Regions from separate parts of the Variovorax sp. GW821-FHT06D12 genome, predicted to be linked through region 2. Evidence: riboswitches for the same ligand, from Rfam matches in the RefSeq annotation. Region 2 holds a riboswitch; the other holds the start of a gene.
What was found. Region 2 has a riboswitch for thiamine pyrophosphate ahead of AC07SQ_RS02870 (purine-cytosine permease family protein). Riboswitches for the same ligand answer to the same signal wherever they lie in the genome.

Region 1 (7,944 bases), on a different contig from region 2:
CCGCGCGTGCACAGCTCGCCCGACTGGCCCGGCGGCATGATCGCGCCGGTCTCGGGGTCGATGATCTTCACCTCGAGGTGCGGCTGCACCGTGCCCACGGTCGACACGCGGCGGTCGAGCGGCGTGTCGGTGCTGCTCTGGCAGCTCACGGGGCTGGTCTCGGTCATGCCGTAGGCGATGGTGATCTCGCCCAGGTGCATCTCGCTCACCACGCGCTTCATCACCTCGATGGGGCACGGCGAGCCGGCCATGATGCCGGTGCGCAGCGTCGACAGGTCGAACTCCTTGAAGCGCGGATGGTCCAGCTCGGCGATGAACATCGTTGGCACGCCGTGCAGGCCCGTGCACTTCTCGGCCTGCACCGTCTCGAGCACCGTGAGCGGATCGAAGCCGTCGTTCGGGTACACGATGGCCGAGCCGTGCGTGAGGCAGGCCAGGTTGCCCAGCACCATGCCGAAGCAGTGGTACAGCGGCACCGGAATGCACAGGCGGTCGGCCGGCGTGAGCTTCATGCATTCGCCGATGAAGAAGCCGTTGTTCAGGATGTTGCGGTGCGTGAGCGTCGCGCCCTTGGGGAAGCCCGTGGTGCCGCTGGTGAACTGGATGTTGATGGGGTCGGTGGCCTTCAGCGTCTTCTGCGTGGCGGCCACGCGCGCGTCGGCCGCATCGCCGCTGGCCAGCAGTTCGCTGAAGCGGCGCATGCCAGGCTGCTCGTCGCCCTGGCCGGGCTTGTCGATCCAGAAGGTGTGCTGCAGCAGCGGCAGCTTGGCCGGACCCAGCTCGCGCAGCATGCCCAGGTAGTCGCTGGTCTTGAACTGCGCCATCGTCACCAGCGCCTTGCAGCCGACCTTGTTGAGTGCGTACTCGAGCTCCGAGGTGCGGTAGGCGGGGTTGATGTTGACGAGGATCAGGCCGACCTTGGCGGTGGCGATCTGCATCAGCACCCAGGGCACGTTGTTGTGCGACCAGATGCCCACGCGGTCGCCGGGCACAAGCCCCAGGCTCAGCAGCGCGCTGGCCAGCTTGTTCGACGCGGTCTGCAGTTCGCGGTAGGTGAAGCGCTGGCCTTCGTGGCGGCTGACGAGGGCTTCGCGGTCGGGCTGCTTCTCGACCATGTCGTCGAAGAAGTCGCCGATGGCTTGCTCGATGAGGGGGACGTCCGTGGCGCCTTGGGCCAGGCTCTGCGTCAGTGGCATCGTCTTGTCTCCTTGTCTGGCGCCCTCTCCCTGCGGGGAGAGGGTGGGGTGAGGGTGTGCGGCGCGGCTTATGCCGTTTCGGAGAACAGCTCACGGCCGATCAACATGCGGCGCACTTCGCTCGTGCCCGCACCGATCTCGTACAGCTTGGCATCGCGCCACAGCCGCTCGACCGGGAAGTCCTTGGTGTAGCCCACGCCGCCCAGCGTCTGGATCGCCTCGCCGGCCATCCAGGTCGCCTTCTCGGCCGAGTACAGGATGGCGCCGGCCGCGTCCTTGCGGAAGGTGCGCGCATGGTCGTTGCGGTCGCAGGCCTTGCCCACGGCGTACACGTAGGCGCGGGTGGCCTGCCAGGTCGAGTACATGTCGGCGATCTTGCCCTGCATCAGCTGGAACTCGCCGATGCTCTGGCCGAACTGCTGGCGCTCGTGGATGTAGGGGATCACGGCGTCCATGCAGGCAGCCATGATGCCCAGCGGGCCGCCCGAGAGCACGGCGCGCTCGTAGTCCAGGCCGCTCATCAGCACCTTGGCGCCCATGCCTTCGCCGCCGAGCACGTTCTCTTCGGGCACTTCGCAGTTGTCGAAGAACAGCGGGAAGGTGTTGGAGCCGCGCATGCCGAGCTTGTCGAGCTTGGTGCCGGCCGAGAAGCCCTTGAAGTTCTTCTCGACGATGAACGCGGTCATGCCGCGCGCGCCCATTTCGGGTTCGGTCTTGGCGTAGATGACCAGCGTGTCGGCGTCGCCGCCGTTGGTGATCCACATCTTGCCGCCGTTGAGCACGTAGTAGCCGTCCTTCTTGTCGGCCTTGAGCTTCATGCTCACCACGTCGGAGCCGGCGTTGGGCTCGCTCATGGCCAGCGCGCCGACGTGCTCGCCGCTCACCAGCTTGGGCAGGTATTTCTTCTTCTGCGCTTCGCTGCCGTTGCGGTGGATCTGGTTCACGCACAGGTTGGAGTGCGCGCCGTACGACAGGCCCACCGAGGCCGAGGCGCGCGAGACTTCTTCCATGGCCACGATGTGGGCCAGGTAGCCCAGCTCGGTGCCGCCGAATTCTTCCTTCACCGTCATGCCGTGCAGGCCCAGCTCGCCGAGCTTTTGCCACAGGTCGTGCGGGAACAGGTTGTCGCGGTCGATCTCGGCGGCGCGGGGCGCGATTTCGTTGGCGGCGAAGTCCTGGATCGCGCTGCGCAGCGCGTCGATGTCGTCGCCCAGGTCGAAGTTGAGGCCGAAATCGTGCATGAGTCTTGTCTCCTCTGAAGGGGTCGGCGCGCAGGGCTGCCCGCGCGGATGGCGCTTGAAAAAACGCAGCTTACGCCTCGTGGCGCCGCAATTGGCGCCACAATGGTTGCAAATTGCGCCACGACCGATGCCCTCCACCACGTCGTCCCCCGCCTTCCTGCGACCCGCCCGCGCCGTCACGCCGATGGCCTTCGTGCGAGCCATCGTGCAAGGATATGCCCGCTACGGCAAGGACCCGGCGCAGGCCCTGCAGGCGGCACAGATCGCGCCGCGCGAACTGGCCCGCCCGGGTGCGCGGGTGACGGCCGCGCAGTTCGAGGCGCTGTCGGGCCACGCGATGCAGGAGCTGGACGACGAGGCGCTGGGCTGGTTCTCGCGCCGCCTGCCCTGGGGCAGCTACGGCATGCTGTGCCGCGCCTCGCTCACCTCGCCCGACCTGGGCGTGGCCATGAAACGCTGGTGCCGCCACCACCGCCTGCTGACCGAGGACATCACGCTCGCGCTGGAGGTGACCGGCGGCGTGGCCACGCTGCGCATCACCGAGAACCGCCCGCTCGACCCTGCATTCCGCGAGTTCTGCCTGGTGACCAGCCTGCGCTTCATGCACGGCTACGTGTGCTGGGCCATCGACTCGCGCATCTCGCTGCGCCAGGCCACCTTTCCGTTCGCGGCACCGCCGCACCGCGACGCCTACCCGCTGATGTTCACGCCCGACGTGCACTTCGACGCGCCGCAGGCCAGCATCAGCTTCGACGAGCGCTACCTCGCGCTGCCGCTGCTGCGCGACGAGCGCGCGCTGCGCACCATGCTCAAGCGCGCCCTGCCGCTCACGGTGCTGCAGTACCGCCGCGACCGCCTGCTTGGGCAGCGCGTGCGCGAACTACTGCGCGCGCGCGCCGGCGAGGCGACCACGGCGGAGGCGCTGGCGGGGCTGCTGAATGTGTCGGGGCGCACGTTGCATCGACAGCTGCATGAGGAAGGCACCTCGCTGCAGGTGCTGAAGAACGAGGTACGGCACGAACTGGCGGTGGAGCAGCTGCGCCGGACCACGCGACCGATCAAGCAGGTGGCGCTGGCGGTGGGGTTCCGCAACGAGAAGAGTTTCTCGCGTGCGTTCCTGCAGTGGACGGGGCACGCGCCTCGGGATTTTCGGCAGCTGGGGTTGTAGGGCGCTTGTTCAGGGCGCGTGCACAGGCCACCGGGTACTTCCCTCCGCGAATGTCCCCCGGGCTTCGCCCTCCTCCTTGATTTCGCTGCGGGAAGCACCCAGTGTCCTGCGCACGCCGGGCGCTGTCGTTGTGCAGCCCGATCAACAACCGCACTGCCCAACGCTCACGCCGATGGGGTGCCTTGCGCAGCGAAATCAAGGAGGAGGGGCGAAGCCCCGGGGGACATTCGCGGAGCAAGGTACCGCGTCGGCGGGAGCGTCGCCCTGAACCACGCGACGAAAAGCGAACTCAGGCCGGCGAATCGATCAGCGCCAGCGCGTCGGCGATCGATTGGCTGTCTTCCGGCCGCACCAGCTTCGCGACCTGTTGTCCGTCGCGCATGAACACCAGCGTAGGCCACAGCCGCACGTTGAACGAACGCCCCAGTGGTCGGCCGCTGCCGTCTTCCACCTTGATGCGGCGCACGTTCGGGTACTGGGCAAAGGCCTCGGCAATGTTCGGCTGCGCGGCCTTGCAGATGCCGCACCAGTTGGTGCCGAACTCCACCACGGCCGGGCCCTGGAGCGCGTCGATCTCGCTGCGGTCGGGTTGCTCGGTCTGGTACTCGGAGGTCATGGGCAGGGTCCTTGCGAATTCGTGGGAAGGAGCGCGTGAAGGCGACGGGCACGCCACACGCTGACGGGCGTCATTGCACCAGAAACTCAGGCCGCCTGCAGGCCGTAGCCGGCCAGCAATGCGGGCAGCTCGGTCATGTCGCTGAACACGGCCACGGCGCCCGCGGCGCGCAGCGCGCCCGGGCCGCTGTGGCCCGACTCGCCCGTGCTGTAGCCGAACACCGTGGCACCCGCGGCCACGCCGGCCATCGCGCCGGTGACCGTGTCTTCGACCACCGCGCAGCGCGTCGGATCGACACCGAGCGCTTCCGCCGCGGCCAGGTACACGTCGGGATGCGGCTTGGAGCGCGGCATCTCGTGGCCGCTGAAGATGCGGCCCTCGAAGCAGTCGAGCAGGCCGACCTTGGCCAGCTGCAGCTCGACCTTGTGGCGGTCGGCACCCGACGCGCAGGCGATGCGGCCCTTGAGCCGCGCATGGATCTCGCGGATGGCGGCAGGCGCATGGGGAATGGCGACGAGGTCGCGGTCCAGCGCCTCGTTGCGGCGGGCGCGGAAGCCGCGCAGCCAGTCGTCGGTGATCTTGAAGCCGGTCTTGGCCTCGATGAGCGCCGTCTCGTCCTTCACGGCCTTGCCGGTGAAGATGTTCATCGATTCCTCGGCCGTGAGCTGCCAGCCGAGCTCGCCGAGCATGTCGGCGAGCACGCGGTTGGTGATGGGTTCGGAATCGACGAGCACGCCGTCGCAATCGAAGAGAACGGCGGAAAAGGGGAAAGGGGTCATTGCGAGGCTGGAGTTCAGGGGTCTGGCCCCATGGTAGCAACGCACCCTTTCCGCACGGGGAGACTCAAGCTATCAGGTCATCTCAGGCCACTGGTCGGATCGGGATGTAGATCTCGCCGCCGCCGGCCATGAATTCTTTCGACTTCTCTTCCATGCCCTCGGCCATGGCAGCCGCCTCGGCCACGCCCTTCTTGGCCGCGTACTCGCGCACTTCCTGCGTGATCTTCATCGAGCAGAACTTGGGGCCGCACATCGAGCAGAAGTGCGCCACCTTGCTCGAGTCCTTCGGCAGCGTCTCGTCGTGGAATTCGCGCGCCGTGTCGGGGTCCAGGCCCAGGTTGAACTGGTCTTGCCAGCGGAACTCGAAGCGCGCCTTGCTCAGCGCGTCGTCGCGCGAGCGCGCACCCGGGTGGCCCTTGGCCACGTCGGCCGCGTGCGCGGCGATCTTGTAGGCAATGATCCCCTGCTTCACGTCGTCGCGGTCGGGCAGGCCCAGGTGCTCCTTGGGCGTCACGTAGCAGAGCATCGCCGTGCCGGCCCAGCCGATCATCGCGGCGCCGATGGCGCTGGAGATGTGGTCGTAGCCCGGCGCGATGTCGATGGTCAGCGGGCCCAGCGTGTAGAACGGCGCCTCGTGGCAATGCTTGATCTGCTCGTCCATGTTGGCCTGGATCATGTGCATCGGCACGTGGCCCGGGCCTTCGATCATGGTCTGCACGTCGTGCTTCCAGGCGATCTGCGTGAGCTCGCCCAGCGTGCGCAGCTCGGCGAACTGCGCCTCGTCGTTCGCATCCGCACCGCTGCCGGGACGCAGGCCGTCGCCGAGCGAGAAGCTCACGTCGTAGGCCTTCATGATGTCGCAGATGTCCTCGAAGTGCGTGTAGAGGAAGCTCTCCTTGTGGTGCGCGATGCACCACTTGGCCATGATCGAGCCGCCGCGCGACACGATGCCCGTCATGCGGTCCGCCGTGAGGTGGATGAACGGCAGGCGCAGGCCCGCGTGGATGGTGAAGTAGTCGACGCCCTGCTCCGCCTGCTCGATGAGCGTGTCGCGGTAGATTTCCCAGGTGAGGTCTTCGGCCACGCCGCCCACCTTTTCGAGCGCCTGGTAGATCGGCACCGTGCCGATGGGCACCGGCGAGTTGCGCACGATCCAGTCGCGCGTGGTGTGGATGTTCTTGCCGGTCGACAGGTCCATCACGTTGTCGGCGCCCCAGCGGATGGCCCACACCAGCTTCTCGACCTCTTCCTCGATGCTCGAGGTGACGGCCGAGTTGCCGATGTTGGCGTTGATCTTCACCTTGAAGTTGCGCCCGATGGCCATCGGCTCGACCTCGGGGTGATTGATGTTCGCGGGAATGATCGCGCGGCCGCGGGCCACTTCGTCGCGCACGAACTCGGGCGTGATGATGCGCGGAATGCTCGCGCCCATCGGGTTGCCCGCCACGCGCTTGGCGCGCTCCTCGTTGGCCAGGTACTCGGCCATCCACTCGCGCTTGCCGTTCTCGCGCAGAGCCACGTACTCCATCTCGGGCGTGACGATGCCGCGGCGCGCGTAATGCATCTGGGTGACGTTGGCGCCCGACTTGGCGCGGCGCGGCGTGCGTTGCAGTGCCGAGGCACCGGCGCGCAGCTCGGCCAGGCGCTGCGCGTCGCGGTCTTCGTTCTTGGCGCCGTCGTCCAGCGCGTGGTGCGTGCGGCCTTCATAACTTTCGGTGTCGCCGCGCTCGATGACCCAGGCGCTGCGCACATCGGGCAGGCCGCGGCGCACGTCGATCTCGACCTTCGGGTCGGTGTAGGGGCCCGAGGTGTCGTACAGGGAGACGGTTTCGCCGTTGGTCAGCGCCACGTCGCGCACGGGCACGAACAGGTCGGGCCGGCTGCCCGGAATGACGCACTTGTGCGAGGCGGGAAAGGGTTCGCGCGTCAGCGACAGCAGCGAGGTGAATTTATCGGGGGCATTCATCGGAGGCACTCCTTGTTGAGGGAAAGGGTGCTCCGCAATCGCTCGTGGACCTCGGGAGGCCCGCCACCGAAAAAGGGAGTGACGGACCGAAGTCAGGGAGTGCAGCTCTTCTTACGCCGGTATGACCCGGATCAAGTTCGCGGGTCGGCAGCTTTGCCATCTCAGCACGCCACATGCGTGCACCCCGGAGCGGGGCCGATTGTGCGGGCCGAAGCCCGCCGCCGTCAACCCGGGGGCTGGTGCAGGTCGCCGTCGACGTAATACCAGCGCTCGTCCTCGCGCACGAAGCGGCTGCGCTCGTGCAGGCGGAACGCCACGCCCGTCGCGCCGCGCTGGCGGGCGACGAACTCGACCTCGGCGTGGTCGGCGTCAAGCACCGAGCGCGAGCGGATGTCCAGCCCCAGCCATTTGACGCCCGGCTCGAACTCGACCGACGCCGGCCGCTTCGACGCATGCCAGGTGGCGAGCAGGTAGTCGGCACGCGCCAGCACGAAGGCCGAGTAGCGCGAACGCATCAGCGATTCGGCGTCGGGCGCCGGCGTGTTCTCGAAATCGTCGAGGTAGCGCCCACAGCACAGGGCGTAGCCGATGGGCTTGTCGCGACGGTCGGTGCGGCCGCAGGGGCAGGGGCCGGGAGTGGGGTCGGTGGCGCTCATGAAGGGCTCTATTGGAACACTTGGCGCGGCGGGGGCTGAAGGGCGCTTCCGGGCATGCCCGCTTTGCGAGGACCTGCCGGGGCTAAAGGCGCCGGGGCCTCTTGCGCCAATGGCTTGTGTCGCTACAGTCGTCCGGCGTTTCGTTCTTTCAAGCTGAACACCAAAGCATGCTTTTGCGATTCCTCAAGCTGTTCTTCCTGCTCGCCGCAACCCTCTCCTTGGGCGTCTTCGCCTTTCTGCACGGATTCAATGCATGGCGCGCCGGACAAATCGTTGTCACGCGAAGGGGACGCGACCCCTTTGTCGCAGCCGCCGATGGTGC
Region 2 (7,944 bases):
GGCGTAGAGGCCGAGCCGTTCGGGGCAGGGCGGAAAGGCGTCGGCACGCGCGGTCGGCGGAAACGGGCCCATGCCGAAGTCGACCGGCGCATCGGGCCATGCCGAGGCGTCGAACTGGCTGAGCCGTTCGGTCTGCGCACGCCACGCATGAGCGAGGCATTCGGCATCGATCTCGATGAAGCCGAGTGCGGTGCAGGCCTGCTTCGCGCCGCGGTAGATGGCGTCGTCCGAGGTAAAGCGCGGCGCGCCGCTCACGGGCGCGGACGTGGCGGCGCCGAAGCGCAGGCCGTGGGCCGCGACGATGGCTTGCGCCACGGCGCGGGCGTTGGGGGTGTCGATGGGGTTCATGGTGCGTGGTGCCAGAAGGGCGTGCCGAGCACGGGCGTGCTGGGCTGTGCGGCGTCCTGCGCGGCCATCGCACCGGCGCGGTAGGCGGCGCGGCCGGCCTGCACCGCGTCGGCGAACGCGCCGGCCATGGCGACCGGCTCCTGTGCGAGCGCGACGGCGGTGTTGAGCAGCACGCCGTCGTAGCCCCACTCCATCACCTGGCACGCATGCGAGGGCAGGCCGAGGCCCGCGTCGACCAGCATCGGCACCTGCAGCCGCTCGCGCAGCAGGCGCAGCGCATACGGGTTGACCGGCCCGCGCCCGGTGCCGATGGGCGCGGCCCAGGGCATCACGGCCTGGCAGCCGACATCGACGAGGCGCTGGCACAGCACCAGGTCTTCGGTGCAGTACGGCAGCACGTGGAAGCCGTCGCGAATCAGCTGCGACGCCGCATCGACGAGGTTCAGCGTGTCGGGCTGCAGCGTGTAGTCGTCGCCGATGAGCTCGAGCTTGATCCACGGCGTGTCGAACAGCTCGCGCGCCATCTGCGCGGTGGCGATCACTTCCTGCACGCTGTGGCAGCCGGCGGTGTTGGGCAGCACCGGCACGGCCAGCTTGCGCAGCAGCTCCCAGAAGCCGTTGCCGAGGTCGCTGTTGCCGGAGCCCTGGCTGGCGGTCTGGCGGCGCAGCGAGGCGGTCAGCATCGCGGGTTGGGCGCGCTGCACAGCAGCCTCGAGCACGTCGGGCGAGGGGTAGCGCGCGGTGCCCAGCAGCAGGCGGCTGTGGAAGGTCTGGCCGTAGAGGACCAGGGGATCGGGATTGGTCATGGTTGTCGTCTCCATCGTCTTGTCTCTGGTGCGTTCGTTCAGCCGCCGGTCACCGGGCGGATCACCTCGACGCGGTCGTCGGCGTGCAGCGGGTGCGTGGCGTAGGCCGAGCGCGGCACGAACTCGCGGTTCACCGCCACCGCGAAAGGCGGTACCGCCTGCAGCACGGCCAGCGCGTCGGCGAGCAGCGCGCCCTCGGGCAGCGTGCAGGGCTTGTCGTTGATCAGGATGTTCATCGGGCTTGTCGTTGTTCTCGTCATGCGTCGGGCAGGTCCATGCCGAAGCCGCGTGCGATCGTGGAGCTGCCTTGCGCCAGCAGTTCCATCGCCGCGTCGAGCAGGGCGGGCGCGATCATGAAACCGTGGCGGTACAGGCCGTTGATCTGCAGCACGCGCGGCTGGGGCTGGCGAATGGCGGGAAGGTTGTCGGGCAGCGTGGGCCGGCACTGCGTCGCGATCTCGACGATGCGCGCTTCGGCAAAACCGCTGTGCACCGCGTAAGCCGCGCTCAGCAGCTCGAGCGTGGAACGCACGCTGGCGGGCGACAGGTCGTCCGACTCGATCTCGGTCGCGCCGATCACGAACAGGTGATCTGGCTTGGGCGCGATGTACAGCGGGTAGCGCGGATGCACGAGGCGCGTGGGGCGCTGCAGCGTGACCTCGGGCGCATGCACGCGGATCACCTCGCCGCGCACGCCGCGCAGCGCGTTCCATTGCGGCTTGGCGCCGAGGCCTCGGCAGTCGATCACCCAGTCGGGCTGGCCCGCCGTGCCGGGCGAAAAGTCGGAGGGGGCGCGCGGCGACTGCCAGTGCAGCGTCACGCGCGCATCGGCTTCGAGCGTGGCGCGCAGCGACGCCAGCAGCGCGCGGTTGTCGAGCTGGCCTTCGCCCGGCAGGTACAGGCCGCGCGCGAAGCGCGTGCCCAGCGAGGGCTCGAGCGCGGCGATGGCGGCGGGCGTGTCGAGTGCCTGCATCGGCGCCAGCTCGGGCACCTGCGCACCCGTGCGCGCCAGCACGCCCGCGAGCCGCGTGGCCTCGGCGGCGTCCTGCCGGTGCCACAGCACCAGCGTGCCTTCGCGCTGGAAGAACACGGGTTGCGCCAGCGGCGCCAGCAGCTCGGGCCAGCGCGACAGCGCGTGCTGGCCCATGCGCACGACCGACACCGGCGCCACGGCCGATTCGGCCAGCGGCGCGAGCATGGCCGCAGCCACGCGCGCGGCCGCGCCTTCGGCCTCGGGGCTGCCGGCCTCGTACAGGTCAATCTTGCAGCCAGCTTGCGCGAGCGTGACTGCCATCAGGCGACCCATCAGGCCCGCGCCGAGGATCGCCGCCGAGCCGAAAGGCAGGGGATGTGGTGCGCTCATGCGGCACCTCCGTCGGCTCGCCGATAATTTTCGACATGACCCAAGCCCCCACCCAGCGCTACGCACGCGTGCTCTCCATCGCCGGCTCCGACAGCGGCGGCGGCGCCGGCATCCAGGCCGACCTCAAGACCTTCGCGGCGCTCGGCTGCTACGGCATGACAGCCATCACCGCGCTCACCGCGCAGAACACGGTGGGCGTCTCGGGCATCCATGGCGTGCCGCCCGACTTCCTGAAGGCGCAGATCCAGGCCGTGGTGGAAGACATCGGCGTCGACGCCGTCAAGCTCGGCATGCTGCACGCGCCCGAGGTGGTCGAGGTGGTGGCCTGGGCCATCGACCGCTACCAGCTGAAGAACGTGGTGCTCGACCCCGTGATGATCGCCACCAGCGGCGACCGCCTGATCGCGGCCGAGACGGTGCAGGTGCTGGTGCGCGAGCTGTTCCCGCGCGCCGTGGTGGTCACGCCCAACCTCGACGAAGCCGCCTTGCTGGTCGGCCATGCCATCGGCGGCATCGACGCGCTCGACGGCGCGGCCGACGAACTGCTCGCGCTCGGTGCCAAGGCCGTGCTGCTCAAGGGCGGCCACCTGCCGGGCGACGAGGTGGTCGACGTGCTGCTGGAGCGCAGCGGCGCGCGCAAGCGGCTCGCGTCGCAACGCATCGCCAGCCGCAACCTGCACGGCACCGGCTGCACGCTCTCGTCGGCCATCGCCGCGCACCTGGCATTGGGCTTGGCGCTGCCCGAGGCGGTCGAGCGCGCACGCGCGTACATCCTCGGCGCGATGAGCGCCGGTGCGGATGTGCTGGTCGGCGCGGGCCACGGTCCGCTCAACCACGGCTTTGCGCCAGTGCCGACCCACCGCTTGCCGCTGTCGGCCGGCTGAGCCACGCCAGAACGAAAGTCGCCGCCAGCGTCGGCAGCGCCGAGCCGAACTGCGGCGCCCACTTGGCGAGCGCGTGGTAGGCCGCGATGCCCGCGAGCCAGATCAGCGCCGCGCCCCAGTCGATGGTGCGCGTGCCGTTCGCCGACACGGCACTTCCGCTGCCCAGCCGTCCGAGGATCACGCCGTACAGCGGCACGAACACCGAGCTCAGCAGCAGCAGGAAGGGTTCGAGCGTGTGCATCGGCAGCACCAGCGCGAGGCCGATGCACAGCACCGCCAGCAGCAGGCCCCAGCGCTTCACGCTCCAGCGCGGCAGCAGGCTGTGCGTAGACACCGAGCCCGAGTACACGTCGCCATAGGCGTTGTCGAGTTCGTCGATGAGGATCAGCCCCAGCGCCACCAGCCCGCCCTGCGCCAGCAGCAGCGCCATGACGAGGCTGGTGCCCGGCTCGGCCACGCTCACCACCATCACGCCCAGCGCGTAGCACCAGATGTTGGCCAGCGCGTAGCCGATCCAGGTGCCGCTGAACGCGCTGCCCAGACCACCGGCGGCACTGCGCTTGCCGTGGCGCGCGTAGTCGGCCACCAGCGGCAGCCACGACACCGGCATCGCAATCACGAGGTCGAGCGCGCTGAACATGCCCATGCTGCCGTTGCCCGGCCGGGCCCAGAAGGCGTCCAGGCCCTTGGCGTGAAGCTGCGTGGCGAACTGCCAGCTGAGCCACAGCAGCGACAGCACCACCAGCGGCAGGCCGAAGCGGCTCACGAAGCGGCGCACCAGCTTCACCATCGACCCGGCCAGCAGCGCCAGCAGCACCGCACCCCACAGCAGCGTCGTCAGCACGCCGCCCCAGGCCGTGCCCAGCGCGGCGCCGAAGGCTTGCTGCCCGATGGCCTGCGTGCCCTCGCGCATGATCACGAGCTCGAAGGTGGTCCAGCCCACCAGCTGCACGATGTTGAGCAGCACCGGCAGCCGCGCGAAGGCGCTGCCGTAGGTGGCGTGCATCAGGCCGGCGCTGGCCAGCCCGGTTTCGCAGCCCAGCCGCGCGGTCCAGGCCAGCAGCCCGGCGCCGAGCAGCGAACCCAGCACGATCGCCAGCGCCGCGTCGCGCGTGCCCACGGCCGGCACCAGGTAGGCGCCGATCTGCATCACCAGCAGCCCGACGCCGAGGCTGAACCACAGCGAGGCGTGGTCGTGCCAGCCGAAGACGCGCCGGGAGGCAGGCAGGGGCGTGAGCGCTTCGTTGCCGGAAGCGGAACTGTCGTTGTCGTGGTCGTGTGCCATCCGTTTTGCTCCAGTGCAAAAGGTTTGGCAGGTGGGCGAGGCTCCAGTGGCGCGGCCGTCGCGCGAGACAACGCGACAGGCCACCGGACCAGCTTCCCTGCGCGAGGATTACCTCAGTCAGGTTCAAAGGGACTTTCTCAGCCACACCGGTCGAAACCGGTGCAGCACCCCTAGCGAAATGTCATTTTAGGCGCGTGTGTCGCAGACGCACCGAAAAGTTCCTGCGCACGGAAGAATCCGGCCACAGCGGGCCTTGCACCCGCCGCACCGATGGCGTGCCGGGGCCGAGGGCCTATTCCTCGTGCTTTCCCGCGCCCTCGGCGGAAAAATTCTCGACCACCGATTCGAGCCACCGGCCGACGATTGCCATCTCTTCGTCGCTGAAACCCTGGGTCAGCCGTGCGTTCAACGCGCCGAGCCCGGCCTTTGCACGCTGTCCGGCAAGCCGTCCTTCCTCGGTCTGGTACAGGCGGAATGCGCGCCCGTCGTTCGGGTCTTGCGCGCGGGTCAGGTAGCCGGCCTTTTCGAGCCGGGCGGCAAGGCCGGACATGGCCGGTGCACCGATGTTCAGTGCCTGCGCGACTTCTCCCGTCAGGGCGCCATCGTTGGTCGACAGGAAAAACATCGTGCCGGCCTGGGCTGCCGACAGCGCGGGCAGGGCGTCGCCGCGGGTTTCTTTCCAGCGCTGCACCGCCCGCTGGGCGACGTTCAGAAGAAACACCAGCCTGTATTTTTTTTGAGCTTTCATCGGATTCCTGTGGCCTGGGCGAAGGCGCGGCAGGTTACATCTTATCCGTATTTATTTCGCACGCGAAGCATATACTTCGTATGCGAATTAAATGCCATCCCTCTCGCGCGGTGCGAGAGGGCAACCAGGAGAACCTATGACCGAACACGTGACCGTCGAATCCACCCAGGGTGTCCTGACCCTCACGCTGGCCAGGCCGGAGAAGATGAACGCACTGACCAATGCGATGTATGGCCGTCTGGCCGATGCCATCGCAGGCGCCGAGAGCGACCCGTCCGTCCGGGCCATCGTGATGCGAGGCGAAGGTGGCATGTTCACCTCGGGCAACGACCTGGGCGAATTTGCTGCCGTGGCTGCCGGGAAGGCCGGCAACGAAGAGCGCCATGTCGCCCGCTTCCTGCGTGCGTTGGCGAGTTCAACGCGACCGGTGATTGCGGCGGTCAACGGACGCGCAGTCGGCGTGGGGACCACCTTGCTGTTGCACTGCGACTTCGTCGTGCTGGCTGAGGATGCGCTGCTGTCCACGCCGTTCGTCAACCTGGCGCTGGTTCCCGAAGCGGCGTCGAGCCTGCTGCTGCCTGCCCGCATCGGCCACGTTCGTGCCTACGAGATGTTTGCGCTGGGCCTGCCGGTGTCCGCTGCGCAGGCCTTGGCCTGGGGCATCGCGAACCGGGTCGTTCCTGTGTCGGACCTGCACGGCGAGGCGCAGAAGGTTGCCGAGCTGCTCGCCAGCCGTGCCGCGGGCTCGTTGAAGCTGACGAAGGGCCTGATGAAGCAGGGCGCGGCCGTTGCAGCCCAGATGGACCTCGAAGGCGCGCAGTTCGTGGAGCGCCTCCAGAGTCCCGAAGCACGCGAAGCCTTCACGGCGTTCGCCGAGAAGCGGGCCCCTGACTTCTCAAAGACTGTGGCGTAGCGGCAAGCGGGCCGGTCATCGTCCAGATGTCGGCCGACCCGTGATGCGCCGGTCCGCGGGCCCACGGGCCGGGTGAGAATCTCCGCCACGAGGGCGCCTTCGAATGCCCTGGAGGCTCCCCGCACATGACAGACGACCGCAAGCACCCGGAACCACCGGCCTCATCGCCCGCACCCCACGCGCGGCTGCGGCGCTTCCGGGTCGACGTCGGCACCATCATCTGCGCGGTCGCGCTGCTGCAGTCGCTGCTGCTGGTGGCCTTCGGCTACTGGGGGGCGGAGAAGCTGGTGTCGAAAGTGGGCGAGTCGGCGCACAAGGTCAACCATGACCGGGTTGAAGACAACATCCTCGCCTTCCTGGCCAAGACCGAGGGCCTGGTGCGCGCCATCGCCCACACGCCCGACCTGCATCCGGCGGGCCACGACGGCGAGCAGACCGCCGAGCTGCTCTGGGCCGTGCTGGAACAGACACCCGAAATCGACAGCATCGGCGTGGGCAGCGACGACGGCCATTTCTTGATGGCCATGCGCCACCCCGTGTCGGTGGTGCGGCAGGTGCTGCGCGAGAAAGACTTCAGCACCGAGACCTGGGAGTACAAGTCGCCGCCCGACAGCGACGGCGACGAAGACCCGCGGCGGCGCTACGAGACGACGCGCATCGAAGCCTTTCGCAGCGAGGACGACCCGGTGCACCAGGACTGGTTCACGCAGGCCGAGAAGGCGCAGCGCGCCGTGTGGACCGCGCCCTTCGTGCTGCCCTCGATGAAGGAACTGGGCGTGAGCCACGCGCGGCCGAGCCGGCGGCATGACGAGGAGGGCGTCACGCAGAGGATCGTGGCGGTCGCCAGCGTGTCGCTGGGGCATCTCTCCAACCTCGTGCGCCTGTTCGGCGGCACGGGCCACGGCCACAGCGCGCTGTTGAGTGCCGACCACCACGTGATCGCGCGCAGCGACCACCCGCATTCCGTGCGCGTGCTCGAAGACCCGGACGAGGGCGTGCTCGGTGCGCTGCACACCCACATGCTGGCCAACGGCAGCCGCGGCTGGACCGAGGACATGGCCTTTGCCCTCGTGCACGAGGGCACCCACTACCAGGTGCAGACCTCGCGCATTCCGGCCACCGACTGGCATCTTGTGAGTTGGGAGCCCGAAGAGGCACTGCTGGGCGCGCTGCATCGCAATGTGCTGTGGTCGCTGCTGCTGGTGCTGGCGTTCCTGGCGATCGCGCTCTTCATTTCGCTGCGCCTGTCGAAGCTGGTGACCGCGCCCATCGAAAGCCTCTCGCGCACGGCGCGGCGCATCGGGCGGCTCGAGCTCGACGACCTGCCGCGCGAGTCGAGCCGCGTGCTCGAGATCCAGCACCTGAACCAGGCGCTGGACGAATCCGCGCGCAGCCTGCAGGCCTTTCGCAAGTTCGTGCCGGTGGACGTGATCCGCCAGCTCATCGCCGAAGGGCATGCCCTCGAACCCAACGGGTCGCCGCGTCGCATCACCGCGATGTTCACCGACGTGGAAGGATTCACGGCCATCGCGGAATCGATGCCGGCCGACGTGCTGATGCGGCAGCTGACCGACTACTTCAACCTCGCCACCCGCGT

Region 1: another riboswitch for thiamine pyrophosphate. It lies ahead of thiC (phosphomethylpyrimidine synthase ThiC); the one in region 2 lies ahead of AC07SQ_RS02870 (purine-cytosine permease family protein).

The regions. Positions count from the first base shown of each region.
Region 1 is NZ_JBWKRI010000002.1:871,932-879,875, forward strand. Features, by position in the region: gene AC07SQ_RS10420 (AMP-binding protein) at 1-1,196, opposite strand, end outside; gene AC07SQ_RS10425 (isovaleryl-CoA dehydrogenase) at 1,265-2,437, opposite strand; gene AC07SQ_RS10430 (AraC family transcriptional regulator) at 2,565-3,605, shown strand; gene AC07SQ_RS10435 (thioredoxin family protein) at 3,895-4,221, opposite strand; gene AC07SQ_RS10440 (HAD family hydrolase) at 4,308-5,000, opposite strand; gene thiC (phosphomethylpyrimidine synthase ThiC) at 5,083-6,966, opposite strand; TPP riboswitch at 7,058-7,163, opposite strand; gene AC07SQ_RS10450 (YchJ family protein) at 7,191-7,622, opposite strand; gene AC07SQ_RS10455 (hypothetical protein) at 7,790-7,944, shown strand, end outside.
Region 2 is NZ_JBWKRI010000001.1:603,253-611,196, reverse strand. Features, by position in the region: gene thiE (thiamine phosphate synthase) at 1-348, opposite strand, end outside; gene AC07SQ_RS02890 (thiazole synthase) at 345-1,154, opposite strand; gene thiS (sulfur carrier protein ThiS) at 1,193-1,390, opposite strand; gene AC07SQ_RS02880 (FAD-dependent oxidoreductase) at 1,411-2,517, opposite strand; gene thiD (bifunctional hydroxymethylpyrimidine kinase/phosphomethylpyrimidine kinase) at 2,553-3,401, shown strand; gene AC07SQ_RS02870 (purine-cytosine permease family protein) at 3,346-4,686, opposite strand; TPP riboswitch at 4,764-4,868, opposite strand; gene AC07SQ_RS02865 (MarR family winged helix-turn-helix transcriptional regulator) at 4,979-5,434, opposite strand; gene AC07SQ_RS02860 (enoyl-CoA hydratase) at 5,571-6,347, shown strand; gene AC07SQ_RS02855 (adenylate/guanylate cyclase domain-containing protein) at 7,367-7,944, shown strand, end outside.